3 regions of the Streptomyces sp. NPDC088246 genome follow, and region 3 is predicted to be linked to each of the others. Evidence: riboswitches for the same ligand, from Rfam matches in the RefSeq annotation. Region 3 holds a riboswitch; each other region holds the start of a gene.

Region 1 (9,328 bases), on a different contig from region 3:
CGTCACCGAGCCGAGCACGAAGCCGAAGCCGGGCCCGAGCACCCGGCCGCTCAGCACCATCAGGAAGAACATCGGTTCCAGCCCCGCCGTGCCCGCGCCCAGCGGACGCAGCGCGGCACCGACCGCGGCCAGCACCCCCAGCATCGCCACCGCCTTCGCGTCGAGACCGGAGTCCGCGATCATCGCGACGACCACGCCGACCAGCAGCGGCAGCAGCGCGGCGAACAGCCACGGCGCGTCCTGGGAGTGCGCCAGACCGGAGTCCGCACCGGCCAGCAGCGGCCAGCCGAACGCGACCACACCGATCGCACTGATGAGGACGAGCGCGGCGATCGCACGCGGTCCGAGACGTACCGGCCGGGTCCCGCGCCCGCTCATGACGTGGCTCCCAGCGCGCCGCGCACCTGCGTCACGGTCAGCCACTCCTGCGGGGCGAGGATCTTCGCGGTCTGCGGCGCGAACGCCGGGGAGGAGACCACCACCTGCCGGGTCTCCCCGTCCGCGACGGTCTCCCCGTCGGCGAGTATCACCACCCGGTGCGCCAGCTCGGCGGCGAGCTCCACATCGTGCGTGGCCAGGACGATCGCATGCCCCTCGGCCGCGAGACCACGCAGCACCCCTACCAGTCGGGCCTTCGCCGCGTAGTCCAGCCCGCGGGTCGGCTCGTCCAGGAGCAGCAGCGGGGGCCTCGCGGTGAGCACGACGGCCAGGGCGAGCGCGAGGCGCTGCCCCTCGGAGAGATCGCGGGGGTGTGTGTCGTCCGGCACACCGGGCAGCAGCTCGGAGACCAGGGCCCGACAGCTGCCCGCTGCGGCGCCCGCGTCGGCGTCGGCCGCGGCGCACTCGGCGGCGACCGTGTCCGCGTACAGCAGATCGCGTGGTTCCTGCGGTACGAGGCCGACCCGGCGCACCATCTCGCGCGGCGGCGTACGGTGCGGGGTCCGGCCGCCGACGAGGACGGTGCCCGTGGTGGGCTCGACCATGCCGACGAGCGCGGCCAGCAGGGTGGACTTGCCCGCGCCGTTACGGCCCATCAGGGCGACGGTCTCGCCGGCGGCGACGGTGAGCGTCACCCGGCGCAGCGCCTCGACGCGCCCACGCCGTACACCGAGACGCTCGACCCGGGCCGTGGCATCGGCGACGGGCCCGGAAGCGGCGGTGGTGGTCTGTGCGCCGCGGCCCAGCAGCCGGGCGAGGGCGCCGCGCCGCGCGGGGGCGGTGGGCGGCGGGGCCACCACGGTTGCGTGGGACGGCGCGGACGACGGGGCGGGCGGCCGTGCCTGCGCCAGCCGCTCGCGAAGACCCGCCGCCCGGCGCCGGGCGTCGCGGACCGAGAGCGGCAGCGGCTCCCACCCCGCCAGCCGGCCCAGCGCGACCACCGGCGGGTGGACCGGGGAGACGGCCATGATGTCCGCGGGCGCGCCCATGACCGGTGCGGCGCCCGGCGACGGCAGCAGGACGACCTGGTCCGCGTACTGCACCACCCGCTCCAGCCGGTGCTCCGCCATCAGGACCGTCGTACCCAGGTCGTGCACCAGCCGCTGCAGCACGGCGAGGACCTCCTCGGCCGCCGCCGGGTCCAGCGCGGACGTGGGCTCGTCGAGAACCAGGACCTTCGGGTGCGGGGTGAGGACCGAGCCGATCGCGACCCGCTGCTGCTGCCCGCCGGAGAGCGTGGCGATCGGCCGGTCGCGCAGCCCGGCCAGGCCCAGCAGATCGAGGGTCTCCTCGACCCGCCGCCGCATCACATCGGGGGCGAGGCCCAGCGACTCCATCCCGTACGCCAGCTCGTCCTCGACCGTGTCGGTGACGAAGTGGGAGAGCGGGTCCTGGCCCACCGTGCCGACCAGATCGGCCAGTTCGCGTGGTTTGTGAGTACGCGTGTCGCGGCCGTCGACCGTGACCCGGCCGCTCAGCGTGCCGCCGGTGAAGTGCGGTACGAGACCGGACACGGCGCCCAGCAGTGTCGACTTGCCGACCCCGGACGGACCGACGAGCAGTACCAACTCGCCCTCGGGAATGGTCAGATCGACCCCGGAGAGGGTGGGGCGCTCCGTCCCCTCGTACTGCACCGAGACGTGCTCGAACCGGATCACTGGCTCTCCTTGGAGTTCGGGGCGCCCACCGGGGGCGGCACCGGCGCCACCACCGCGGGCAGCAGCCCGATCAGCACCGCCGCCGCGGGCCACAACGGAAGCACCGGTGCGACCAGCGGTACGACCCCGGGGCGCAGCGCCTCCCCGTCGACACCGCCCGCCCAGATCATCGCCACGGCCACCGTGACCCCCGAACCCGCCACCAGCCAGGCCCGCGCGCCCCACCGGTCGGGCCGGTAGCGGGTACGGACCGAGCGGGCCCCGCCGAGTCGCAGTCCGGCCATCGCGGCGACGAGCCCGGCGATCAGCAGCGGCAGGCCGTACACCGCACCCTGCGCGGCCAGCAGACCGTACGTACCCGCGCACACCCCGAGCAGCCCGCCGAGCGTGAGGACGTTCGTGGTGTGCCGGACGGCGGGCGGGACCTGTGCGGTGCGCCCGTATCCGCGCGCGTCCATCGAGGCCGCCACCGCGACCGACCGCTCCAACGCGCCTTCCAGGACCGGCAGTCCGATCTGCAGGACCGCCTTGATGCCGCCGGTCGGGCGGCCCCGCAGTCGCCGTGCGGTGCGCAGCCGGGCCACATCGGCGACCATGTTCGGCGCGAACGTCATCGCGACGACGACGGCGACCCCCGCCTCGTACAGCGCACCCGGCAGCGACTTCAGCAGTCGGGCCGGGTTGGCGAGCGAGTTCGCCGCACCGACGCAGATCAGCAGGGTGGCCAGTTTCGCCCCGTCGTACAGCGCGAAGACCAGCTGTTCGGCGGTGACCCGTCCACCGATCCTGACGCCCTTCGCCCAGTCGGGCAGTGGCACCTCGGGGAGTGTGAACACCGGATGCGTACCGGGGATCGGCGAACCGAGAAAGACGGAGAAGACCAGCCGCACACCGACGACGAACAGTCCGATCCTGATGAACGCCCCGTACGAACGGGCCCACGGCGCATCCGTACGGCGCGCCGCGACCACATAGCCCGCCACCCCCACCAACAGGCCGAGCAGCAGAGGATTGGTGGTCCGGGACGCGGCGGTGGCGAGGCCGAGCGCCCACAGCCACCAGGCCCCGGCGGGCAGGGCGTTGCTCCGGGTCGCCCCGGGGGCGCGCAGCGGGCGGCGCAGCCGGACCGGGCCGGTGGTCGAGGCGGTCATCCGCGGCGGCGGCGGGCCTGCACGACTGCGGCGATGCCGAGGAGAAGAACGGCGCCGACCCCGACCAGCACCCCGGCGGACGGTCCGCCACCGGAGCCGCCGGAGTCCCCCGAGCCGGCGGCGGAATCGGCCGGGGACGCGGATGCGGACGCGGCAGGCGCCTCGTGACCGTTGCCCGAGACCTGTTCGCCGCAGCCCGAGGCCGGATAGCCGGATATGGCACAGAGCAGCGCGTCGCTGCTGTAGCGCAGCGGCTTGGCCACCGAGGCGAGCGCCTCCGCGGTGCTCGCGTCCGGGGCGACTTGTGCGCACGCGGTGCGCAGCGCGGGCGGAGTCTCGCCGGCCGGGGCGTCCGCCGCCGTGCCCGGGTCGATGACCAGCGCGACCCGCTTGGTGCCGTCCTCGGCCGGGGTGTCCGCGCAGATCTTCGCGAAACCGGGGGAACGGCGCGGCCTCGCCGAGTCCTGGGAGTCCTCGCTCACCGAGAACCGGAAACCCTGCACCGCGCCGTCGTCCGGCCGGACCAGGGACGGGCCCTGGGTGGCGTACGTCCAGCCGGTGCCGGAGCCCTCCCAGAACGACCAGTACCGGTACCCGGCCGCCTGAGCCGTCCCCGCGCCGAGCACGGCCAGGACGGCGCCCAGGACCACCAGGAGAGCGGCGGCCCTTCCCGCCCGCCTCACAGCTGCTGGTTCTTCCGGCGGCCGCTGATCAGGAAGCCGGCGCCCGCACCGACGACGAGGCCGATGCCGACGTACCACCACACGCCGCCGATCACGTCGTCCCCGCTGTGGACCTGGTCCTTCTCCGTGGCCACGTACCCGGTGTCGGCGGACGGGTCGGGCGTCGTGATGGCCGCGGGGGCGGGACCGGTCGCGTTCAGCTTGCCGATCAGGTCGACGCCGCCGAAGTCGCGGGCGTCGTCGCCGGTCGCGTGCGCGGCGAGGGCGAGCTGAGCGTAGGCGGCGGGACCGTTCTGCTCGGCCCAGGCCCCGGAGTTCTTCTTCAGCCAGGCCACGGCCTTGGCAGCCTTGTCCTGGTGGCCCGCGGCCGACAGTGCGACGACCGCGTCCGCGGTGTTGCCGAAGTCGGGCTGCGGGGTGGAGTCGGTGGCGCCGGGCATCGGCGCCAGGCTGAGATGACCGCTGGTCGCGAGGGCGTCCGCGAGGAAGTGGGCGCCGTTCTGCGCGGCCTGCTCGGGCGTGAGACCGGACCCCGGGTGGCAGCTGGGCGCCTTGACCGCGGCGTTGTTCCCGACGGCCAGGGCCTTGCCCATCGTGCCGAGCACGGCGGCCGCGGTGGCGTCCGCGTTGGCGGCGAGCTTCCCGGCCTTGTCGGGCTGGTAGGCGAAGGCGCCGCCGTCCTTGCCACCGCACGGGATCGCGAGCTTGAGCAGCGGGTCGTAGGGGGTCTTGCCGCCGGGGGTCGTGATGTCGCCGAGTTGCTGCCCCTGCCGGGCAAGGGCGCCGATCACCAGGGAGGTGGAGTTGGCGTCACTGGGCGCGCCGGCGGTGTAGCCCCAGCCGCCGTCCTCGTTCTGTACGGACTTCAGCCAGCGCACCGAGTTGTTCACGATGTCCCGGTGCCCGCCCACCTCGACGAGCGCCTGGACGGCGGCCGCGGTGGCATTGGTGTCCAGCACGGTCTTCTCCGTGCACGGCTGGGAGACGTCGGGCCGGTACGCGGCGTAGGCGCCGTTGCCGCACTGCTGCGCGATCAGCCAGTCCACCGACTTCGTGGCGGGCGTGACCCCCTCGACCCGCTGGGCGAGGAAGGCCAGCGACTGCCGCCAGACACCGTCGTACGTGGGGTCCTTCGTCCCGTACAGCCCGGAAGGCAGTGCGGCGGACGGCGAGGGCGACGGGGACGGCGCTGCGACCGCGACCGGGGCAGCGGCCGCACAGAGCACGGTGGCGGTGGCGGCGAGCGTTGCTGCGCTGCGGCGTACGGTCATGGCGGGCGGGGCCTCTCCTGCGGGGGAACCGGGCACAGGCACGCTCAGGCACCAGGCTCCGGCTCCGTATACCTCGACGGTGCCGACCACCGGGGTTCCGGTGGTGCGAGCCGGTCACGACCGCGGACAGGGCATTCCGACTCACCGTCTCCTATGACGGTTCACGGCTGCGTGGTCAGTGCCGGATTTGCACCGGCTTCCCCCTGAACGGGCATGATGACGACTCGCCCACTGTACCGGGCGCGGTCGGAGCGGTTCCGGGCCGGGAGGAGCGCCACCGCCCGCCCTCCGGCCCGCTGGAGCGTGGGCCGCCTTCACACTGCGACGTACGTCACGGGCTCGCTCCCCGTCACGGCCTCCGCACGCCCGAGCTTCACCAGCCGCCGCAGATGAGCCTCGGCCTCCGAGACGGCGATGTTCCGGGAGCCGTTCGGGATCTGTTCCCAGGGCCGGTTCCACTCCATCCGCTCGGCCAGCTCCCACGGTGTCAGCGGTGTGGCCAGCAGCCCGAGCAGCCCGGTCAGCCGCTCCTCGTGATGGTCCAGAAGTTCCCGCACACGCCCTGCCGCGTCCGCGAACGCGTACTGGTGGGCGGGCAGCACTTCGGCGACCCCGAGCCTGCCGATGCGCTCCAGGGAGTCGAGGTAGTCCCCGAGAGGGTCGGTCACCGTCGCGTCGTCCGGGTCCTCGTACAGCCCGATGTGCGGGCTGATGCCCGGCAGCAGGTGGTCGCCGGAGAAGAGCCGGCCACGGCCCGGCAGATTCCTCGGATGTCCCTCCTCCAGGTGCAGGCAGACATGGCCGGGCGTGTGCCCCGGCGTCCAGATGGCCCGTAGCTTGCGGCCGGCCAGACCGAGGAGTTCACCGGGAACGATCTCCCGGTCCGGAAGCGCGGCCCGCAGCCCGGGCAGGGTGCGCATCCGGCCCCCCTTGGCCGCGGCCGCCCGCAACGGCGCGAGATGCTCCTCGGGCGCACCGACCGCGGTGAGCTTCGCCACGAGGTACTTCAGCCAGGTGCCTGGTTCCGACTTCCGGGTCCGGCGCACGATCGCGGTGTCCGCCGCGTGCATGGCGATCCAGGCGCCGGACGCCTCGCGAACCTGCCCGGAGAGGCCGTGGTGGTCGGGATGGTGATGGGTGATGACCACCCCGTGGATGTCCCCGATACCCACCCCGACGGCGTCGAGCCCGGCGGCGAGCGTGTCCCACGCCTCCGGATCGTCCCAGCCCGTATCGATCAGGACCGGCCCGCGATCGGTGTCGAGAACATGCACAAGAGTGTGGCCGAGCGGGTTGTCAGGGATGGGGACCTTGATGCTGTGTACGCCCCCGCCGTGGTCGGTCACCTGTGTCATGGGTCCCCATCTCTCTCGGCGACGTGCAGCTGTGGTGCGTAGCGCCCACTGTAACGAGAACTTGTTCCAGTAGTAGCCCCGGTCGACCATCTGTCAGGCGCGGTACGTGCTGCGCGCCGGAGGTGACGCGGGCCGGTCCGCCGGTGATCCGGGCGGGTGCTGTCGCAGCCGTGGACTCCTGGAACTGGAACTGGTATCAGTTCTGACACGGAGTCAGACAACGAGTCGGGTAACGCGCCGGGCCGCGGGAGGCAGCAGCCATGACCGAGCTTGTCGAACACGGAAAACTGTTCATCGGCGGGGAGTTGGTCGATCCGCTGGGCCGGGATGTCATCGAGGTCATCTCCCCGCACACCGAACAGGTCATCGGCCGGGTGCCGCACGCCTGTGAGGCGGACGTGGACCGGGCCGTCGCCGCCGCCCGGCGGGCCTTCGACGAGGGGCCCTGGCCGCGGGCGTCCCTCGACGAGCGGATCGAGGTGATCACCCGGATCAAGGACGCGTTCGCCGTGCGGTACGAGGAGATCGCCCGGGTCATCAGCTCGGAGAACGGCACCCCGTACACGTCCAGCATCATGGTCCAGGCGCTGGCCGCGATGATGGTGTGGGACGCGGCGATCACCGTCGCCCGTACCTTCCCGTACGAGGAGCGGCGGGACGGGGTGCTCGGGCCGCTGTTGGTGCGCCGGGAGCCGGTCGGGGTGGTCGCGGCCGTGGTGCCGTGGAACGTTCCGCAGTTCACCGCGGCCGCCAAGCTCGCGCCCGCGCTGCTGGCCGGCTGCTCCGCCGTGCTCAAGGTCTCGCCCGAATCGCCGCTGGACGCCTACATCCTGGCCGAGATCGCCGCCGAGGCCGGGCTGCCGGAGGGGGTGCTCTCGATCCTTCCGGCCGACCGTGAGGTCAGCGAGTACCTGGTCGGGCATCCGGGCGTCGACAAGGTGTCGTTCACCGGGTCCGTGGCCGCGGGGCGCCGGGTGATGGAGGTCGCCTCCCGCAACCTCACCCGGGTCACGCTGGAGCTGGGCGGGAAGTCCGCCGCCGTGATCCTCCCCGACGCCGATCTGGACGCGGCCGTCGCCGGCATCGTCCCCTTCGCCTGGATGATCAACGGACAGGCGTGTGTTGCCCAGACCCGCATCCTCGTCCCGCGCTCCCGCTACGACGAGATGGCCGAGGCGTTCGCCGCCGCGGCGGGTGCGCTGAAGGTCGGCGACCCGCTCGACCCCGCCACCGAACTCGGCCCCCTCGTCGCGCAGCGCCAGCAGCGGCGCTCGCTCGACTACATCCGGATCGGCCAGGACGAGGGCGCCAAGATCCTCACCGGCGGCGGTCGTCCGGCGTCCCAGGAACGGGGCTGGTACGTCGAGCCGACCCTCTTCGGCGACGTCGACAACTCCATGCGTATCGCCCGCGAGGAGATCTTCGGCCCCGTCATCTGCCTCCTGCCGTACAGCGACGAGGCCGAGGCCGTACGGATCGCCAACGACTCCGACTACGGTCTCAGCGGCAGCGTCTGGACCGCCGACACCGAACGCGGCATCGACATCGCCCGCCGGGTCAGGACGGGCACGTACAGCGTGAACACCTTCAGCCTCGACATGCTCGGCCCGTTCGGCGGCTACAAGAACTCCGGCCTGGGGCGGGAGTTCGGGCCCGAGGGATACGCCGAGTACTTCGAGCACAAGATGATCCACCTGCCGGCCGGCTACCAGGGCGGTGCGTGATGGGGGACCGCTGGGCCGTGGAGGTCGACCGCGGGGTCTGCATCGGCTCCGGGATGTGCGTGAACCACGCCCCGGACGGATTCGCGCTGGATTCCGCGCGGCAGTCCCATCCGGCGACCCCGGAGACCGACGCCAACGAGAAGGTCCTCGCCGCGGCCGAGGGATGCCCGGTCGAGGCGATCACGATCACACTGATCGACTCGGGGGAGGCCGTCTTCCCGCCGGAGGAGTAGAGGTCCTGCTCTCCCGCCCACCACCTGACGGGTGCCGAGCCCGGCACAGTACCCCGGACGCCTCGGGCGATGCGGGCGAAACGGGACGGGGCCCGCGCGGTCCGGTACGGGCGCGCCGCATCCACCTCTCACGTGAGTGGCCCGTACCGGAACGAAACCGGTACGGGCCACCTCGTCCACGTACTCCTGGGATCAGCTCAGTGCCTGGAAGTTCTGCCATCCCGAAGTGCCCACGGCGACTCCGCTGCCCGAGATGTTCGGGTAGAAGTAGAGCTGTCCGTCGCCTCCGGTTGCCCAGATGTCAACCTTGGCATCGCCGTCGGCATCGGGGACCGCCGTGACCAGCGGACGGTTGGCGCGGGTCCAGCCGGACCCGATGGCGACGGACGCCGGGCCGGAGCCGAGCCCTTCGCCGGAGTTCCCCTTGCCCTCGTAGAGGCGCAGTTCGCCGTTGGTCTTGTGGCGTGCGATCAGGTCGACATGGCCGTTCCCGGTGCGGTCTCCTGGTGCGACAAGGTCGTAGGTGGACCATGATCCGTCGCTGATCAGGACAGGGGCCCGGCTCTGGTCGAGGTAGAAGGAATCGGAGCCGAAGTAGAGCCAGAGCAGGTTGCCTTCCTTGACCAGGAGGTCCGGGTAGCCGGGTATGTCGATGGTGCCGTCGCCGTCGGTGTCGAGCGGCCCGTCGACATCCCCGATGGCGAGGATCTGATCGGCTGCTGCCCAGTGGTTGTTGGCCTCGTCCAGGACCTGGAGTTCCTGTGCGTCGATCTGACAGGACCGGGACTGCCCGTCTGCTTGTTCGTCACGGCTTG
Region 2 (9,328 bases), on a different contig from region 3:
ATGCCGGCCCTGGTCGGCGGCCTGTTCACCCGCTGGTTCCACCGCTGGGCACTGCTCGCGGGCTGGGCGGTCGGCATGGTGTACGGGACGGTGGCCGCGTACGGGGTCGCCAGCCCGACCCAGGCGCACTTCGGCGGGTCGTCCAAGGAGATCCCGGGCATCGGCGAGATCGGCTACATCGGCCTGACCGCGTTCGTGCTGAACGTGGTGGTGACGGTGGTGCTCACCTTCGCCCTGAACGCCGTGAAGGCACCCGCCGGTATCGACGAGACCTCCCCGGCCGACTACACGGCCGACGCGGGCGACAAGGGCGTCCAGGTGGAGCTCCCGCCGGCCACTGCGGGGGCCCCGGGCGGCGGCCACTGACGACCGCTCCCACAGCCGTACGACGGCCCGTCGAGGCCCCTCCAGCGGGGCGCGGCGGGCCGTCCGTGCGCTCAGCGGCGGGCCGTACGCGCGTTCCGAATTCCGTTGCGCGACACAACATGTGGGGGCTGTCTCATCGGACGGCCCCCACATGTATGCTCGTGCTCGCTGTCGCCGCAGGGAAATCCGGTGCGAATCCGGAACTGTCCCGCAACGGTGTATTCGGTGTGCTTTTGCGCACCCTCAAGTAAGTCCGAGGACCTGCCGACAGCGCATCCGGCTCGACCGAACCGGATGCCAGACGTCCGGGCCTCGCGGATGGGCCGGTGGACGCCGTAATGAGTGCTGCCCCGACGCGGGCCCGCCTCTGCCCGGCTGCCCCGCTCCCCGCCGGCCCCGAGCCGAGCGAGGGAGAGCACCACGTGACCATCGCGCCAGCCGATCCGGCTTCAGTCGCCGTGTCCGAAGCGGCCGAGTCCGAGGGAACCGCACACGACGGACCGGGGACCGCACTGCTGCGGACCCTGACCGACCTCACCGTCGATCTGCCCGACACCGACCCCGGTCGCGTCGCCGCCGCCGCGCTGCGCGGCCGTAGCGCCCGGTCGGACGCGGCGGAGTTGCGCTCGCTGGCAACGGAGGCCGCCGCGGGGCTGATCTCCGAGGACCCCGCCTACTCCCGGCTCGCGGCCAGGCTGCTGACCCGCACCATCGCGGACGAGGCGGCGGGCCAGGGCGCGGTCTCCTTCTCCGCCTCGGTCGCCGTCGGGCACCGCGAGGGCCTGATCGCGGACCGTACCGCCGAGTTCGTCGCGCTGCACGCGGCCGCACTCGACGCGCTGGTGGAGCGTTCGCTCGCCGACGACGCCGACGACCGCTTCGGTTACTTCGGGCTGCGGACCCTGCACAGCCGCTATCTGCTGCGCCACCCGCACACCCGCCAGATCATCGAGACACCGCAGCACTTCATGCTGCGCGTCGCGGCCGGGCTCGCCGAGGACAACTCGAAGCGTGCCCTGAACGAAGTCGCGGCACTGTACGGGCTGATGAGCCGGCTCGACTACCTGCCGTCCTCGCCGACCCTGTTCAACTCGGGCACCCGGCATCCGCAGATGTCCTCCTGCTATCTGCTGGACTCCCCGCTCGACGAGCTCGACTCGATCTACGACCGCTACCACCAGGTGGCGCGGCTCTCCAAGCACGCGGGCGGAATCGGTCTCTCGTACTCCCGCATCCGCGCCCGCGGTTCACTGATCCGCGGCACCAACGGGCACTCCAACGGCATCGTGCCGTTCCTGAAGACGCTCGACGCCTCCGTCGCCGCGGTCAACCAGGGCGGCCGCCGCAAGGGCGCCGCCGCCGTCTACCTGGAGACCTGGCACGCGGACATCGAGGAGTTCCTGGAGCTGCGCGACAACACGGGTGAGGACCAGCGGCGTACGCACAACCTCAACCTGGCGCACTGGATCCCGGACGAGTTCATGCGCCGGGTCGACGCGGACGGCGACTGGTCGCTGTTCTCGCCCGCCGATGTGCCCGAGCTGGTCGACCTGTGGGGCGACGAGTTCGACGCCGCGTACCGGGCAGCCGAGGCCAAGGGGCTGGCCCGCAAGTCGATGCCGGCCCGTGAACTGTACGGCCGGATGATGCGTACCCTCGCGCAGACCGGCCAGGGCTGGATGACGTTCAAGGACGCCTCCAACCGGACCGCGAACCAGACCGCCGAGCCGGGCCGCGTCGTCCACTCGTCGAATCTGTGCACCGAGATCCTCGAAGTCACCGATGACGGCGAGACGGCCGTCTGCAACCTGGGTTCGGTCAACCTCGGTGCGTTCGTCGCCGACGGTGGCATCGACTGGGAGCGGCTGGACGCGACCGTCCGCACCGCCGTGACCTTCCTCGACCGGGTCGTCGACATCAACTTCTACCCGACCGAGCAGGCCGGCCGGTCCAATGCGAAGTGGCGCCCCGTCGGCCTGGGTGCGATGGGTCTGCAGGACGTCTTCTTCCAGCTGCGGCTGCCGTTCGACTCCCCCGAGGCCCGCGCGCTCTCCACGAAGATCTCCGAGCGGATCATGCTCGCGGCGTACGAGGCGTCCTGCGAGCTCGCCGAGCGCTCCGGCCCGCTGCCCGCGTGGTCACAGACGCGTGCCGCGCGCGGTGTGCTGCACCCCGACCACTACGACACCGAGCTGAACTGGCCGGAGCGCTGGGACGCGCTGCGCGCCCGGGTCGCGAAGACCGGGATGCGCAACTCGCTGCTGCTCGCCATCGCGCCGACGGCGACGATCGCGTCGATCGCAGGTGTCTATGAGTGCATCGAGCCGCAGGTCTCCAACCTCTTCAAGCGCGAGACGCTCAGCGGTGAGTTCCTCCAGGTCAACGCATATCTGGTGGATGAGCTGAAGCAGCTCGGCGTGTGGGACGCGCGGACCCGTGAGGCACTGCGCGAGGCGAGCGGCTCCGTGCAGGGCTTCGCCTGGATCCCGGAGGATGTGCGGGCGCTGTACCGCACGGCGTGGGAGATCCCGCAGCGCGGTCTGATCGACATGGCGGCAGCCCGTACGCCGTTCCTCGACCAGAGCCAGTCGCTGAACCTGTTCATGGAGACGCCGACGATCGGCAAGCTCTCCTCGATGTACGCGTACGCCTGGAAGCAGGGGCTGAAGACGACGTACTACCTGCGCTCGCGCCCGGCGACCCGGATCGCCCGTGCGGCCTCCGGCCGGGCCGGGGCCGCCGCCCCCATTCCCGTGCAGCAGGCCCAGACTCCCGACGCGGACGCGATCGCCTGCTCCCTCGAAAACCCCGAGTCCTGCGAGGCCTGTCAGTGATGAGCTCCACCAACTCCGAGAAGAACCTGCTCGACCCCGGCTTCGAACTGACCCTGCGCCCCATGCGCTACCCGGACTTCTACGAGCGCTACCGCGACGCGATCAAGAACACCTGGACGGTGGAGGAGGTCGACCTCCACTCCGACGTCGCCGACCTCGCCAAGCTTTCCCCCGGCGAGCAGCACATGATCGGCCGGCTCGTCGCGTTCTTCGCGACGGGCGACTCGATCGTCTCCAACAACCTCGTGCTGACGCTGTACAAGCACATCAACTCCCCCGAGGCGCGCCTGTATCTGTCGCGGCAGCTCTTCGAGGAGGCCGTGCACGTCCAGTTCTATCTGACGCTGCTGGACACCTATCTGCCCGACCCGGACGACCGTGCCGCCGCGTTCGACGCGGTCGAGGAGATTCCGTCCATCCGTGAGAAGGCGCGGTTCTGCTTCAAGTGGATGGATTCGGTCGAGAAAATCGACCGGCTGGAGACGAAGGCCGACCGCCGTCGCTTCCTGCTGAACCTGATCTGCTTCGCGGCGTGCATCGAGGGTCTGTTCTTCTACGGCGCGTTCGCGTACGTCTACTGGTTCCGCTCGCGGGGTCTGCTGCACGGGCTCGCCACGGGCACCAACTGGGTGTTCCGTGACGAGACGATGCACATGAACTTCGCGTTCGAGGTCGTGGACACCGTTCGCAAGGAGGAGCCGGACCTCTTCGACGACGAGCTCCAGCAGCAGGTCACCGACATGCTGAAGGAGGCTGTCGACGCGGAGCTGCAGTTCGGCCGGGATCTGTGCGGCGACGGGCTGCCGGGCATGAACACCGAGTCCATGCGCCAGTACCTGGAGTGTGTGGCCGACCAGCGGCTCACCCGGCTGGGCTTCCCGGCGGTCTACGGCTCCGAGAACCCGTTCTCGTTCATGGAGCTGCAGGGCGTGCAGGAGCTGACGAACTTCTTCGAGCGTCGGCCGTCCGCCTACCAGGTGGCGGTGGAGGGCTCGGTCGCCTTCGACGACGACTTCTAGATCCTGGCCCAGCTTCTGAGGTAGGGGCGCCGCGCAGCCGTCACCGGCTGCGCGGCGTCCGCCGTTTCCGGGGGTGCCTCCCTCCGCTCCCGTTCCGCTTCCCGCAGCTCGCGGTCGATGCGGCGCTCCCGGGCGAGCCCGGCGAGGGTGGTCAGCAGGACGAGAGCGATAAGTGCTGTTATGCCCAGGACGTTCAGGAATGCGTTCATGGCTCTACTCTCGTCCGCGCGGACGGATTCCGGCAGTGGCAGGACTGTCATAGACCATCGAATTACTGCCACACTGGCTTCATGCTGAACAATGTGGCCGCCCTGCTGCTCGACGAGGTCCACCCCTTCGAGCTCGGCGTGCTGTGCGAGGTCTTCGGCCTCGACCGCAGCGACGAGGGCCTGCCGGTCCACGATTTCGCCGTGGTCTCCGCCGAGGGCCCGGTGCTGCAGACCCATGCCGGGTTCACCATCAGTACGCCGCACGGCCTCGACCGTCTGGACGAGGCCGACCTCATCGCCGTGCCGGCCGGCAGCCACTTCATCGAGCGGGACTACCCCGAAGAGATCCTCGACGCCCTGCGCCGGGCGGTGGAGCGGGGTGCACGCGTGCTGAGCGTCTGCTCCGGCGCGTATGTGCTCGGCGCGGCCGGACTGCTGGACGGGCGCCGCTGCACCACCCACTGGCGCCACGCCTCGGAGCTGGCCCGCCGCTTCCCGCGGGCCGTCGTCGAACCCGATGTGCTGTACGTGGACGAGGGCCCGGTCATCACATCGGCCGGTACGGCGGCCGGGATCGACGCCTGTCTGCATCTGGTCCGGCAGGCGTACGGCCCCGATGTCGCCAACGCGATCGCCCGCCGCATGGTGGTGCCGCCGCACCGGGACGGCGGGCAGGCGCAGTACATCAAGCGGCCGCTGCCCCGCACCCGGTGCGACACGGTCGGCGAGACGCTGGCCTGGATGGAGCGCCACCTCGATCAGGAGATGACCGTCGAACAGCTCGCCGTACAGGCGCACATGTCGCCGCGCACCTTCGCCCGTCGCTTCCAGCAGGAGACGGGCACCACTCCGTACCGCTGGCTGCTCCGCCAGCGGGTGCTTCTGGCGCAGCATCTACTGGAGACATCCGATGAGACGGTGGACACGATCGCCGGTCGCACCGGCTTCGGAACTGCCGCCGCGCTGCGCCATCAGTTCGTACGATCGTTGGGCACCACTCCAAATGCGTACCGTCGCACCTTCCGCGGCCCGAGCACTATGACCGAAGTGGCCTGATCCATAACGGACCTGAGGCCCAATCATTCGCCCAGCCATTGCGCACACCTGTCCATGGACCACGGCCCCCGCGACGCGCAAAATGCGAGGGCACTCGGCGGCCGTGGCCCCGCCCGAGGTGCTGCTCACGCTGCGTGAATGGCGGGGATGCCAGGGCGGGTTCACGCTCACCGACCGGGCGAGGATCGTGCCAAACTCCGGACGACGGGCTCGGCGCGGCTGACGGCGAAGACCGCCTGACGCGGCGCGCGGAAGGGCCCCGTACGCCGGTTCGGGACGGACCGGCGTACGGGGCCCCTTGTGTGTCAGATGCCGCAGTTCGGCGCCGCCCAGAAGTGGCTGGGGCCCTGGTTGACGTGGACGTGGTCGCCGTGGTCCGGGTAGCCCGGGCCGAGGATCCCGTTGAAGCCGTGGTTGCGGGCCTCCTTGGCGAGGGTGCACAGGGCGTGCGGTCCGGCGCCGAGATCGGCGGCGTCCCCGTACAGATGACGGCTGTTGGACGCGCCGCCGACCGCACTGTTGCAGGAGGTGGAGCGGAAGCCGCTGGTGATCCGGATCGACTGGTCACCGAGCGCGTGCCGCAGCGCCTCCAGCTTCCACATGGTGCTCAGGGCATTGGCCTTCGCCGTGCCCGCCGCGACGGCACCACCCGCCCAGGTCGTATTGCACTGGTTGTGCTCGGCATAGGTGAAGTGGACCGGGGTGCAGTCGTTGTCCTGGAGCTCATAGATCTTGGCCTGGGTGGCCGGGCCCGCGATGCCGTCGGCGGCGAGGCCGTAGGCGGCCTGGAAGCGCTTGACGGCGGCGGTGGTGGCCGGCCCGTAGGAGCCGTCGACGGCGAGCACGGAGTTGTAGCCGGGGTAGCCGGCCACCCGTATCTGGAGCTGGACGACGTCATTGCCGGTGGCGCCGGGGGACAGTGTGCGGGTCCAGGTGTAGCAGCCGTCGGCCTGTGCGGTGCCGGCGGTCACCACGGCCCCGCCCAAGGCGAAAGCCATGGCCATGACAAGACCCAGCAGGAGTCGTGCGGTGCGTCTGAGCATGGAGGCTCCCTACCATGACGGAGATGTGGTGAGAGAGCTTGTCGGACGAGTCGACGCGCGTCAACTACGCATGGAACAACGGCAGTTGACGGTCCGCCGAGGGGCGGAAACGGCGGGCCCGGGCCGCCCTCGCAAGGGAGACCGGGCCCGCCCGGTGGCAACCGGATGCTCAGTCGTTCGGCACGGTCTCGTAGCGCGGTGTGTTCTCCGCCATCTGCCGCAGCGCGTCCTTGCGGTCCCGCTTCGAGAGCCGGTCGATGTACAGGTATCCGTACAGGTGGTCCGTCTCGTGCTGGAGGCAGCGGGCGAAGTAGCCGTTGCCGCGGATCTTGACCGGGTTGCCCTTGGCGTCCTGCCCGCGGACCACCGCGTAGTCCGGGCGGGCCAGCGAGGCGTACGCCGTCGGGACGGAGAGGCAGCCCTCGTTGGAGTCGTCCAGGACCCGGTTCTCGGGCGCCAGCTCCTCCAGCACCGGGTTGCAGACGGCGCCCACGTGCCGCACACCGTCGTCGTCCGGGCAGTCGTAGACGAAGACCTTCAGATCGACGCCGATCTGGTTGGCGGCAAGACCCACGCCCTCCGCCGTCCGCTGGCTCGTGAACATGTCGTCGATCAGCCGGCCCAGCTCGTCGTCGAACTCGGTGACGTCCTTGCACTCCTTGTGCAGCACCGGGTTGCCCACGACCGTGATCGGACGGGAGGTGCCGCGCTCACGATGTGCCGCCTCGCGCGCCTCACAGTCCTCGGTGTCCACGACGAAGCCTTCGTCGTCGACGCTGATCTGCTCGTCCGTCTCCTGCTGCGCCATGTCCGCCGTACGCCTTCCTCAAAACCTGAAACCCGGACGTCCGATGGACCGGGTCCCGGGCACCCGAGCACCGCGATCGGTGCCCGTACAGCCTACGGGCACCGATCAGCAGACTTCTTCGAGATCCCGCCACTCACGGCTGTCCGGGCTGTCCGCCACCCAGCCGTCCAGCAGTCCGCGCACCAGCCCGGCCGGTGCCGCTATCCCGCACTCGCGCTCGGGCACCCACAGCTCACCGGCGGTGCGGTGCCCCAGCGGGCCCGGATGCCCCGGCTCGCTGTGGTCGTGCGGGTCCAGGTGCTCGCCGTCGCCCTCGTCGCTCTCCATCCGGCTCTCCGAGCAGGCCCTGCAGAGCAGCCGCACGGAGGACGACCAGTCCTCGGCGGCGAACCCGGCGTCGGACGCCAGCTGCTCCAGGGCGTCCCGGTCCGCCTCGGTGGCCGCTTCGAGCAGCACGACCCAGGTGGGTACGGGGGACGGCGCCCACAGCTCGATCTCGTCGAAGACGGGGTACGAGGGGCCGGCTGCGGTGACCCGCTCTCCGTGCGGCACGCCGTCGTGCAGGACGACCTCGCCCCAGCGGCGGCCGGACGACGGCAGCGGGATGGAGAGCACTTCCGTCCGGGCCGGATCGAGCCTGCGGCCCCAGACGACCTCGGCCTCGCCCTCCGGCGACAGCCGTACCGCGGCGCTGCCCAGCTCCATGCCGACCGGCTCGCTGTTGGCCGCCGAGGTGTACTGGCCCGCGCCCGGCACCTTGAGGCCGTACGCCTGCCAGGCCCTGCGCGCCAGCGGCCAGTCCTGCAGTGCGGTGGCGGCGATCCCGACGTTCCACCAGTCGGGAGCACCGGATTCCTTGTCGAGCAGCGCGACGGCTCTCAGGCCGGCGGCTCTCGCCTGTTCCCAGTCGTGCCGGAATTTGTGCAGCAGTGCCAGGTTGAACCACGACTCGGAGAGCCAGGGTTCCAGGTCCGCCGCACGTGTCAGCAGCGCGCCCGCGTCCTCGTACCGGCCGTCGCCGATCAGCGTGAACGCGCGGTCCGTGGCCTGCCGCCAAGAGGCGGAGGGCCGATGCCGTACCTTCCCGAAGATCCTCACGATTCCCGCCTGTCCCGACTGGACACCCTCGTTTTCCACTCTTCTTCGCATCCAACCATGCCGGGCCGGACACCCGCTCATTACCCATGGGTTACCCAGGCAGAACGGGGGTCGGACCGCCCCTGGCCAGGACCCTTGCCAGGGATTCCACGACCTCGGGCTGATAGTCGTGACCGGTACCGAGCCTGAGTTGTTCCAGCGCACCCAGCGGCCCGATGAGACTTTCCCCGGAGAGGTCGTCGTATGCGTTCACGACCCTGACGATCCTGGCGGACAACGGCTGCTCGCGATAGGGGTCGGCCTGCCGTTCCACCACGACGGCAACCTCGGTGTCCACCCCGGTCTGCCGGACGACGGCCCCTCCGAGCAGCGCGATGCGTCGCTGCTCGGCGGCGGGCAGGGTGGCCGTCGCTCCGTCCGGGACCGGGTCGACGAGGGAGAGCTGGCCGATGTCGTGCATCAGGGCCGCGTACTCCAGCACGGTCAGCTCGCTCCCGGAGAGCCCCAGCTCACGCCCGACGGCCGTGCAGAGTACCGCGACCCTGCGGGCATGCCCGTGCAGGGTGTATCCGGCGATCTCGGTGGACCGGGCGAGCGAGGTGATCGTCTGCCGGTAGGTGGTGCGCACGGCGACGAACCGGCGGAACGAGACCTGGGTCAGCAGCAGCGGTACGCACAGGACGGGCAGCGCCCACAGCCCGGCGACGGCGACCCCGAGGGCCATCACGACCCCGGTCGCGCAGACCGCCGAGCCGATGCCGATCAGGGCGCGCAGCTCGTCGCGGAGCAGCGGCCCGTACGGGAGGGGGGTGCCTCCCATGCTCTTGAAGCCATGGGGGACGGTGCGCGAGCGCAGCAGCAGGGCGGCGAGCACGGCGTCGCACAGGGCGGTCAG
Region 3 (9,328 bases):
CGCTCGCGCATCGCTCGCCGTCGCCGTCCGCTACGGCAGCCACCGGTACATCTCCGGACCCCGCGGATCGCGTCAGGTGCCGGTGATCGCCCACCGCAGCCACCACGGCCCGCTCGCCCGGGCCATGGCCACGGTCTTCGCTATGAGCCTGCTGCACCGCAGGGCCCTGAACCGCTGGGAGGGACGGGAGGACGGCTCGGGCTCGGGCCGGGAGGAGGCGGAGCGGCTGGTCGCCGTCGCCAAGGGATGGATCAGCTGGCAGGCCAGGTCCGTGATCGTCGAATGCCGTGAACGGTGCGGTGCCCAGGCGCTCCTGGAGAACAACGGCATGAGCGAACTCATCACCGGAGTGGAAGGCGTCATCACCGCTGAGGGCGACAACCTGGCCATCCACGCCAAGGCGGCCGCGGAAATGCTCTTCGCCACCGAACCGGCCGCGTACGACGCTCCCTTCGGCGGCGAACCCGGTGATCTCACCGACCCCGGGTTCCTCGGCAGGCTCCTGGCCGTGCTGGAGGAGATCTGGTTCGACCGGGCCAGGGAAAGGCTGGGCCGCGCACCGCACGGTGACCCGCTGGAGCGGTGGAACATCGCATCCGGTCCCGCCCTTCGCGGCGTCGAGGCCCACGCCCACCGACAGGCTGCCGAGGCGTACGCGGACGCGGTGGCAGGTCTGTCGGACGGGCCCGCCCGTGAGCGGCTGGTCGAGCTGCAGCGGCTGTTCGCACTCGACCGGATCGCCCGGAACAGCGGTGATCTGCTGGCCGCAGGACATCTGACGGCTGATCAGGTCAATGGACTGCCGGACGCCTTGGAAGAGCTGATCACCGCCGTCGCCGCTCATCTGCCCGCCCTCGCCGACTCCTTCGCGCTGCCGCAGGAACTGCTCGCCGACTGGCCCATCGCGGGGGCCGATTACGTCGATGCGTACGACGATCCGGCGGCGGCCTGGCAGTCGGACGGGGACCGGGCGACGGCCCCGGGGGAGCGGTGAGAGCCGTGACGAGGACGGGAACAGCCGTGCGGACGCAGCGGGTGCGGGAGGCGGCCGGGGCCCTCGGTGTTCGTGTTGTGCTGCTGGTCTTCTGGGGTACGGCAGCCGTCCTGGCCCGGTGGTTCACGCAGTCGCAGCTGGGCGGTGGCGAATCGGTTCGGCACAAGGCGTAACTGGAGGCACGTCACCCAGTTGATTCGGCGTCGGGACGGTGCCACCGCCGTCCCCGGCAGCCGTACCGAATGATGGAGAGGAAGCTCATGAGTGCGATTCATCCCAAGATCACCGAGGTTCTGACACACACCTTCAAAGTGCCCGTCGCCGAGATCCACCCGGATTCCACGATGGACAGCCTGGAGATGGACTCCCTCGCCGTCGCCGAGTTCGCCGTCCTCATCAGGGAGACGACGATGGGCGGCGACGGGGACTTCGACAAGCTCCCCAAGGACGCCACCCTGGCCGACATCACGCGGTACATCGACGCGACAGCCGGCAGCGGGGCGCCGATGGGCGGCTTGGTACCGACGAGCAACGCCCGATGAACAAGCCCGCGATTGCCGTAACAGGCGTGGGAATGATCACCCCGGTCGGCAACGATACCGAATCCACCTGGAAGGGTGTGTGCGCCGGAGTCTCGCCGGTGCGTACCGTCGCGGCACTCGAGGGTTGCGCGATCGACTTCGCCTGCATGGTCGACGGGATCGATCTGGACGCCGCGATCGGCGGCCGCACGTCCTTCCGGATGGGGAAGTACGTCAAGTTCGCCGTTCTCGCGGCCCGGGAGGCGGTCGCCGACGCCGGACTCGACCCGGCGCAGTGGGAGGGCAGCAGGGTCGCGGTGGTCGTCGGCACCAGCAGTGGAGGATCCGCCGCACTGACCGAGCAGGCCGTCGTACTCGACCGGCACGGACCGGATGCCACCTCGCCGTCGGGCATCCTGCTCACCATTCCGAACATGCCCGCGGCCGAGATCGCCATCCAGCTGCGGGCCACCGGTCCCAGCCTGGCACCGTGCACCGCCTGCTCGTCCGGCGCCACCGCACTGTCCGTCGCGCGCGATCTGCTGGTCACCGGACAGTGCGACATCGCGATCGCCGGAGCCACCGAGTCGATCGTCTACCCGGTCGCCATGACCGGATTCGCCCGGTCCGGAGCCGCGGCCCGGGCGGAGGGCGACCCGGCCAGGCGGTGCCGGCCCTTCGCGGCCGACCGTGCCGGGCTGGTCATGGGTGAGGGCGCCGCCGTCATGGTGCTGGAACGGGCGGACGACGCCGTCGCCCGGGGCGCCGCGCCGCGGGCACTGCTCGCGGGCACCGGCGCCACCACCGACGCCCACCACCCCACAAGCCCGCACCCGTCCGGCGCGGTCGCCCAGGCCGCGGTCGAGGCCGCGTTGCGCGACGCGGGCTGGGCGGCCGAGGACGTCGAGCACGTCAACGCACATGGCACGGCGACACCGATCAACGACGCCACCGAGGCCGCCCTCATCGGCCGGGTCTACCCGCACCGGCCGCCCGTCACCGCCCCGAAGGGAGTACTCGGGCACTGCATGGGGGCGGCCGGAGCGATCGAGGCCGGACTGACCGTCCTGACGCTCCAGCGCGGAGTCGTACCGCCGATCGCCAACCTGGACGCCCCGGCCCCCGAGTTCGACATCAACTGCGTCACCAAGCAACCCCTGCGGCAGCCCATCCGGCGCGCCGTCAGCCACTCCTTCGGCTTCGGCGGGCACAACGCCGTGATCGCTCTTGAGCGTCCGTAGGCATCGGGCAGGTGGTGCGACGGGAGCACAGCCCGGCGTACCACCGGCCACACCGCCCATGAGCTGCGCGGAGGCTCGTGATAGCTTGCCGAAGCCAGTCAAACTCCACGTAGGGGTCAGGGAATCCGGTGAGAATCCGGAACTGACGCGCAGCGGTGAGGGGGACGGGCGGGGCCACGGCCACTGGGACACCCGCGGGTGTCCTGGGAAGGCGTCCCGTCCGTAGGAGCCCGAGTCCGAAGACCTGCTGGCACCTGCGACCCGGTACCGGGCGCAGGACTCCGTACAGCGGGCTCCGCGCATGAGCCCCGAGACGCAGAGGGACTCCGTGCCGTGCCGTCCATAGCCAGCCCTGTCCGCGCCATTGCCCTGCTCTCGGCGGGACTCGTCCTGCTGACCGCCTGCGGGGGCGGAACGAGCAGCTCTGCCGCGAAGTCCGGCTCCGCCGACGGATACCCCGTGACGCTGAAGAACTGTGGACGCACCGTCACCGTCGAAGCCGCACCGCACCGGGCCGTTTCGGTCGACCAGGGATCGACGGAGATCCTGCTCTCCCTCGGCCTCGCCGACCGGCTGGCCGCCACCTCGACCTGGACCGACCCGGTGATGAAGGGCCTGGAGAAGGCCGACGCCAAGGTTCCCAGGATCGCGGACAACCGGCCGTCGTCGGAGAAGGTCCTCGACCAGGAACCCGACTTCATCAGCGCGTCATTCGAGTCGACGCTCGCCAAGGGCGGCGTCGCACCCCGCGAACAGTTCGAGGATCTCGGCGTTCCCACCTATGTCTCGCCCGCCGACTGCACCGGCAAGGACAACAGCGGCGGCGGCGACGGAGCCCGTACCGCGCCACTGACCATGGACAGCGTGTACGGCGAAGTGCGCGACCTGGCCAAGGTGTTCGGCGTGCAGAAACGCGGCGACGCACTCGTGGCGCAGCTGCGGGCCCGGGTGAAGAAGGCGACCGAGGGCGTCGACGCCTCCGACGCCACCCTCCTCTACTGGTTCTCCGACTCCAAGGCCCCGTACCTGGCCGGCTGCTGCGGAGCGCCCGGCATCATCACCAGGGAAGTCGGTGCGAAGAACGTCTTCGACGACACCCATGAGGAATGGCCCCAGATCAGCTGGGAGACCGTCGCCGACCGCAACCCCGACGTCCTGGTCATCGGAGATCTGACCCGCAAGGCACAGACCGCCGAGAGCGCCGCGAAGAAGATCGAATTCCTGGAGTCCAACCCCGTCACGAAGAACATGGACGCCGTCAGGCACCAGCGGTACGTCCTGCTGAGCGGCCAGGCCATGAACCCGTCCATCCGGACGGCCGAGGGTGTGGAACGCGTCGCCGCCGGGCTGCGCACATTCGGATTCGCGGGGTGACGGACACCGAACGGGCCACGGCGGTGGACGCGCCACGGGCCTTTGACGCAGCCGTGCGCAGTGGCACGGGGATACGGAGGCTGCGCGGCGGAGCCCTATGGGCCTGTGGCATCGCACTGCTCGCGCTGTCCGTCGCGGTCGCCGTCACCATCGGCCCCGCCCGTATCTCCGTCGCCGACGTCTGGTCCACGGTCGCCTCCCACCTCGGCTGGGGCCGGTCACGGCTCAGCCCGATCCGCGACGGCATCATCTGGAACCTGCGCATGCCGCGCACCCTGCTCGCCGCGGTGTGCGGCGCCGGGCTCGCGGTGTGCGGGACCGTCATGCAGTCCCTGCTCCGCAACCCGCTCGCCGACCCGTTCGTCCTCGGCGTCTCCTCCGGTGCGTCGACCGGCGCGGTCGTGGTCGTCGTCCTCGGAGTCGGCGGGGGAGCGGTGTCGATCTCGACCGGCGCGTTCATCGGCGCACTGTGCTCGTTCGCCCTCGTTCTGCTGCTGAGCCACACCCTGGGCGGCACGACCGACCGGGTCGTCCTCTCCGGTGTCGCGGCCATGCAGCTGTTCTCCGCGCTCACCTCCTTCGTCGTGATGACCGCCGCCGACGCCGAGCAGACCCGCGGGGTGCTGTTCTGGCTGCTCGGCTCGCTCAGCGGGGTCGGCTGGAGTGATGTGTGGATCTGCTGCGCCGTTCTCGTCGTGACGCTGCTGATCTGCCTCGGCCAAGCCCGTACGCTCGACGCCTTCGCGTTCGGCCAGGACGCCGCCGCCGCACTCGGCGTCCATGTCGCGCGCACCCGGATCGTGCTGCTCTGCACGACCGCGCTGCTGACCGCCGCACTCGTCAGCTCGGCCGGCGCCATCGGCTTCGTCGGTCTGGTCCTGCCGCACGCCGCCCGTGCGCTCGCCGGCTCCGGGCACCGGCGGCTGCTGCCGGTCACCGCACTGGCGGGGGCGGTATTCCTGGTCTGGGTCGACACCCTCGCCAGGACGGTCCTCGACCCGCAGGAAGTGCCCGTGGGAGTCGTCACCGCCCTCATCGGTGTGCCCGCGTTCGTCCTGGTCCTGTACCGCAGCCGGAGGATCACATGACGGGTGGAGCCACTGAGGGGCTGTGTGCCGAGCGGGTCAGCCGGGAGGCCGGCGGCCGCCTCATCCTCGACGGGGTCCATCTCGCCCCGCCGCCCGGCGCCACCGTCGGGCTGATCGGGCCGAACGGGTCCGGCAAGTCGACCTTGTTGCGGGTGCTGGCAGGGGTCCTCGCCCCGGATGCGGGAGTGATCACCCTCGACGGCCGGCGGCTCGACGAGATCGGTCGCCGAACCGTGGCCCAGCGGGTCGCCGTGGTCGACCAGCATGCCGTCACCCAGGTCGAGTTGAGCGTCCTGGACGTGGTACGCCTCGGGCGTATCCCGCACCGCAGGGCCTGGTCGGCACCCGGCCGGGCGGACGACCACGCGGTGCGCGAAGCCCTGGAGCGGACCGGTCTCGCCGATCGCGGCGACCAGTCCTGGCACACCCTCTCCGGAGGCGAGCGCCAACGTGTCCAGATAGCGCGCGCACTGGCCCAGCAGCCGCGTGAACTGCTGCTCGACGAGCCGACGAACCACCTCGACATCCAGCACCAGTTGGATCTGCTGTCGCTGATCACCTCGCTGCCCCTCACCGGTGTGATCGCTCTGCACGACCTCAATCTGGCCGCGATGTTCTGCGATCGGATCGTCGTCATGAAGGAGGGGCGGGTGGTGGCCGCCGGGACCCCGGCGGAAGTGATCACCGAGGAGCGGATCGCCGACGTCTACCGGGTCAGGGCGCGGGTCACTCCCGACGGCCCGGACGGGCGGCCCTCGGTGCGCTTCCTGCCCCAGCGGCCGGGGCCGCGCTCACCAGTGAGCGCGGCCCCGGGGACACCCGGTGTCCGCCGCGCCTAGGCCTTCTTCAGAGTGAAGTCGGTGGTCACCGTTGCCTTCTTGACGACCTTGACGGTGGTCGCCGTCGGTGCGTAGCCGTCCTTGGCGACGATCACTGTGAGCGGGTTGTTGCGGGCATCCAGCCACAGGGCGTAGTGGCCGTCCTTGTCGGTGATCAGGGTGTACGAGGACGCCCACGAGTCGACCTGGACGGTCGCCCCCTTCAGGGGTGCCGTGCTGCCGTTGGATGCCTTGCCGAGCACCGTCCCGGTGATCTTGCCCCAGGTGTTCGGCGGGGCCACCGTCATGGTGACGGGGACCGATGCCACCGCGTACGGGGTGTTGGTGGAGATGGCGACCTGGGCGGTGAACTCACCCGGCTGGGTGATCTCGTCGACCGAGGCCTTCACCGACACCGCGACCGAGACGGTGGCGCCCGGAGCGAGTTTGAACTCCGAGGAGTCCAGCGACAGCCAGCTGACGTCCGAGCCGCCGGTCTGGTCGTAGCCGGGGAGCAGTTCGACCGTGCTGACCGGGCTTGCGGTGCCGGTCGCGCCGCCGACCTTGTAGAAGCCCGGGGCGCCGCCGCCGCGGAAGGTCGCGACGTCGGCGTTGGGCAGGGACGACCAGGTCCCGGCAGCCGGGTCGTAGGCGTAGCCCACGTTGGTGAGTGCGTTGCCGCTGACGCCGGAGGAGATCGGCAGCAGGCCGTTGGCCGCGGTGGACGCGGAGCCCCACAGGGGCTTCGGCATGTCCGGCAGGGCCGACCAGGAGTCGGCAGCCGGGTCGTAGACGTACCCGGACTTCAGCTCGCCATCGTCGGTGACACCGCCGGAGCAGTACAGCAGTGCGCCGATGGCGCCGCAGGACTCCCAGGCGACGTCCTCGGGGTAGCTTGCCCCGGTGGACCAGGAGTTGTCCGACGCGTCGTAGACCGTCACCGAGTCGGAGCCGCAGGCGGTGGCGGTGCAGCCGCCGACGGAGTACAGCTTGCCGTCCAGGACCGCGGAGCCCGAACCCGCCAGCGGAGTCGGCGAGGGGGCACCGGTCGTCCACGTGTTGGAGGCGGGGTCGTAGATCTCCAGCTTGGCGTCCGGACTCCCGCCGGCGCCCCAGCCACCGACTGCGTACAGCTTGCCGCCGATGAAGCCGTGGGCCGGGGCCTCCCGGGTGTCGGCCGCGTCGGCCAGCTTGGTCCAGCCGTCCTCGGCGTCGTAGGAGTACAGCGACTTGATGTCGGCCGAACCGTCGTAGCCGAACGCCGAGTAGATCTTGCCGTTGTCGGCGGCGACGGCGTTGTCCTCGATGGTGTCGGGCAGGTCGGCCACGGTCTCCCAGGCCTCGCCCCCCTCGGCCGGTGCCGCCGCGGCGGCACCGGCTTTGCCGGCCTGACTCTTCGCCGACAGTGGCGAGTAGTCACCCTTCTTGCTGATCAACGGCGCACCCGAGGTCGCCGGGGTGAAGCCGCCGGTCTTCTCGGCCAGCTTGACGGTGGCGTCGGCACCACCGGTGTTCTTGATCGTGAGGGTCTTGGTCGCCGAACCGCCCCAGGCCACCGAGGAGTCGATCGAGGTGGGCGTGACCTTGAGACGCCCGGCCTTGAGGGAGAAGTTCTTCTCGACGGTGGAGTCGGCGGCGAAGGTCACGGCCTTGGAGGCCGAGGTGTACTTGGACTTGGCGACGGCCAGCGTCTGCTTGCCGACCGGTGCGAAGGCCCAGTAGAAGCCGTCACCGAGGGCCGCGTCGTTCGGGGTGGCGGCCGACGTGGTGTTCACGGCGCCGGTTCCGGTGCCGGTCAGGGTGGCCCCGCTGATGCCGTCGCCGGTGTTGGCGTCGGTGACCTGCCCGATGACCAGACCGCCGGGGACGGGCGACATACTGCGGGCGCCGATGAACACGTCGTCGACCTCCCACCACCAGCCGAACTTGCCGGTGAAGTGGAACCGCACCCTCACATCGGACTCGCCCGCGTAGTCGGTCAGCGGAATCGTGATCTTGGAACCGGTCACGGCGCTGGTGAGCGAGGAGACCGCGGTCCAGGTGGTGCCGCCGTCCGTGCTCACCTCGACCTTGGCGGTCTGGCCGGAGAACGACTTGTAGCTGGTCCGGTAGCTGAGCTCCGGCAGGTCCGTGTCCGAGAAGTCGTAGGACGGGCTGGTCAGCGTGGAGTCCTGGGTCTTGCCGCTGCCCGCCTTGTCGCTGTCCACGATGGCGAAGGCGCCGGTGCCGCCGGTGGTGTTCTTCCGGCTGCCGGGGTCGTCGAACTGCCAGCCACCGGTGGTGCCGTCGGCGTTGGCGACGGTCCAGCCCTCGGGGGCCGAGGTGGTGGAGTCGAAGGGCTCGGTGGCGCCGTCGTCCACCGCTGTGTACCCGGCCGCGGTGCCTGCCCAGGCGTCCACCGGCAGGCTCACGTTGGCGGAGACCGCCGAGTCACCCACGGTGATGATCTTGGTGGCGCTCTGGTAACCCGGGTAGTTGCTGGTGACCTTCAGGGTGTACTTCTTGCCGGCCGGGAGGTTCACCGTGTAGGTGCCGTTGAGCGGGTCGGTCTCGATGGGCGCGCCCGGCACTTCGTCCACGGCGATCTCGGCGTAGAGCGGCCAGCCGTGTCCGGAGCCGTCGGTGATCTTGCCGGAGACGGTCTGGCTCGGGACCGGGGTGAGCGCGAAGCTCTTGGCCACCGAGCCTCCGTCGGTGATCTCGACACCGGAGAAGGTGGCCGTGGTGTAACCGTAGGCGTCGACCGTCAGGTTGTAGGTGCCGGCCGCCAGGGTCAGCGAATAGGTGCCGTCCGCACCGGACTTGGCCTTGGAGTCGCCCGCGGTGATCTCTGCACCGGCGACCGGATCACCGGTGGTGCTGTCGGTGACGGTGCCGCTCAGCACGCCGTGCGGACCGTTCTGGAAGGCCTGGACGCCGTTCGGGGTACCGAGGCCGGTCGGACCGTCCCAGCCCTCACCCGCCGTGCATAGCTTTGCCGGGGTGCAGGAGCCGTTCTCGCCGTCGACGACGTCGTTCAGACCGCTGCCGCCGGCCGCGTAGGGGTAGGCGGCCGGGTAGGTGCCCGCGGTCGGTGTGCCGGCTGCGGCGTAGGCACCGGCGATGATCGGCGAGGAGGCACTGGTGCCGCCGTAGACGGCCCAGCCGTCACCGCCGTACGTCTGGTAGACGGAGACACCGGTCAACGGGTCGGCGACCGCGGAGACATCGGAGACCGCGCGCATGTCGCAGTCGGTGCCGACGCCCTGCTGCCAGACCGGCTTGGCCTCGTAGACCGAGCAGCCCGAGCCCG

The links. A riboswitch is a leader RNA that binds a small molecule or an ion and turns the genes downstream of it on or off. The one in region 3 is predicted to bind cobalamin.
Region 1: it holds a riboswitch for cobalamin, as region 3 does, so the genes downstream of both, ACIPEK_RS25065 (prenyltransferase/squalene oxidase repeat-containing protein) here and ACIPEK_RS21980 (ABC transporter substrate-binding protein) in region 3, are expected to answer to the same signal.
Region 2: it holds a riboswitch for cobalamin, as region 3 does, so the genes downstream of both, ACIPEK_RS10485 (ribonucleoside-diphosphate reductase subunit alpha) here and ACIPEK_RS21980 (ABC transporter substrate-binding protein) in region 3, are expected to answer to the same signal.

Annotation. Positions count from the first base shown of each region.
Region 1 covers NZ_JBIURV010000019.1:19,870-29,197, forward strand. Annotated here, with positions in the region: gene ACIPEK_RS25045 (ECF transporter S component) at 1-378, opposite strand, end outside; gene ACIPEK_RS25050 (ABC transporter ATP-binding protein) at 375-2,096, opposite strand; gene ACIPEK_RS25055 (energy-coupling factor transporter transmembrane protein EcfT) at 2,093-3,247, opposite strand; gene ACIPEK_RS25060 (SCO2322 family protein) at 3,244-3,930, opposite strand; gene ACIPEK_RS25065 (prenyltransferase/squalene oxidase repeat-containing protein) at 3,927-5,201, opposite strand; cobalamin riboswitch at 5,309-5,444, opposite strand; gene ACIPEK_RS25070 (MBL fold metallo-hydrolase) at 5,516-6,556, opposite strand; gene ACIPEK_RS25075 (aldehyde dehydrogenase) at 6,817-8,280, shown strand; gene ACIPEK_RS25080 (ferredoxin) at 8,280-8,513, shown strand; gene ACIPEK_RS25085 (FG-GAP-like repeat-containing protein) at 8,706-9,328, opposite strand, start outside.
Region 2 covers NZ_JBIURV010000005.1:256,305-265,632, reverse strand. Annotated here, with positions in the region: gene mctP (monocarboxylate uptake permease MctP) at 1-366, shown strand, start outside; cobalamin riboswitch at 509-650, shown strand; gene ACIPEK_RS10485 (ribonucleoside-diphosphate reductase subunit alpha) at 789-3,200, shown strand; gene ACIPEK_RS10480 (ribonucleotide-diphosphate reductase subunit beta) at 3,200-4,219, shown strand; gene ACIPEK_RS10475 (hypothetical protein) at 4,216-4,428, opposite strand; gene ACIPEK_RS10470 (GlxA family transcriptional regulator) at 4,510-5,484, shown strand; gene ACIPEK_RS10465 (D-Ala-D-Ala carboxypeptidase family metallohydrolase) at 5,790-6,527, opposite strand; gene def (peptide deformylase) at 6,697-7,335, opposite strand; gene ACIPEK_RS10455 (tetratricopeptide repeat protein) at 7,441-8,433, opposite strand; gene ACIPEK_RS10450 (HD-GYP domain-containing protein) at 8,525-9,328, opposite strand, start outside.
Region 3 covers NZ_JBIURV010000015.1:162,096-171,423, forward strand. Annotated here, with positions in the region: gene ACIPEK_RS21960 (acyl-CoA dehydrogenase) at 1-994, shown strand, start outside; gene ACIPEK_RS21965 (hypothetical protein) at 1,000-1,167, shown strand; gene ACIPEK_RS21970 (acyl carrier protein) at 1,255-1,536, shown strand; gene ACIPEK_RS21975 (beta-ketoacyl-[acyl-carrier-protein] synthase family protein) at 1,533-2,756, shown strand; cobalamin riboswitch at 2,835-3,023, shown strand; gene ACIPEK_RS21980 (ABC transporter substrate-binding protein) at 3,090-4,130, shown strand; gene ACIPEK_RS21985 (FecCD family ABC transporter permease) at 4,184-5,218, shown strand; gene ACIPEK_RS21990 (ABC transporter ATP-binding protein) at 5,215-6,057, shown strand; gene ACIPEK_RS21995 (carboxypeptidase regulatory-like domain-containing protein) at 6,054-9,328, opposite strand, start outside.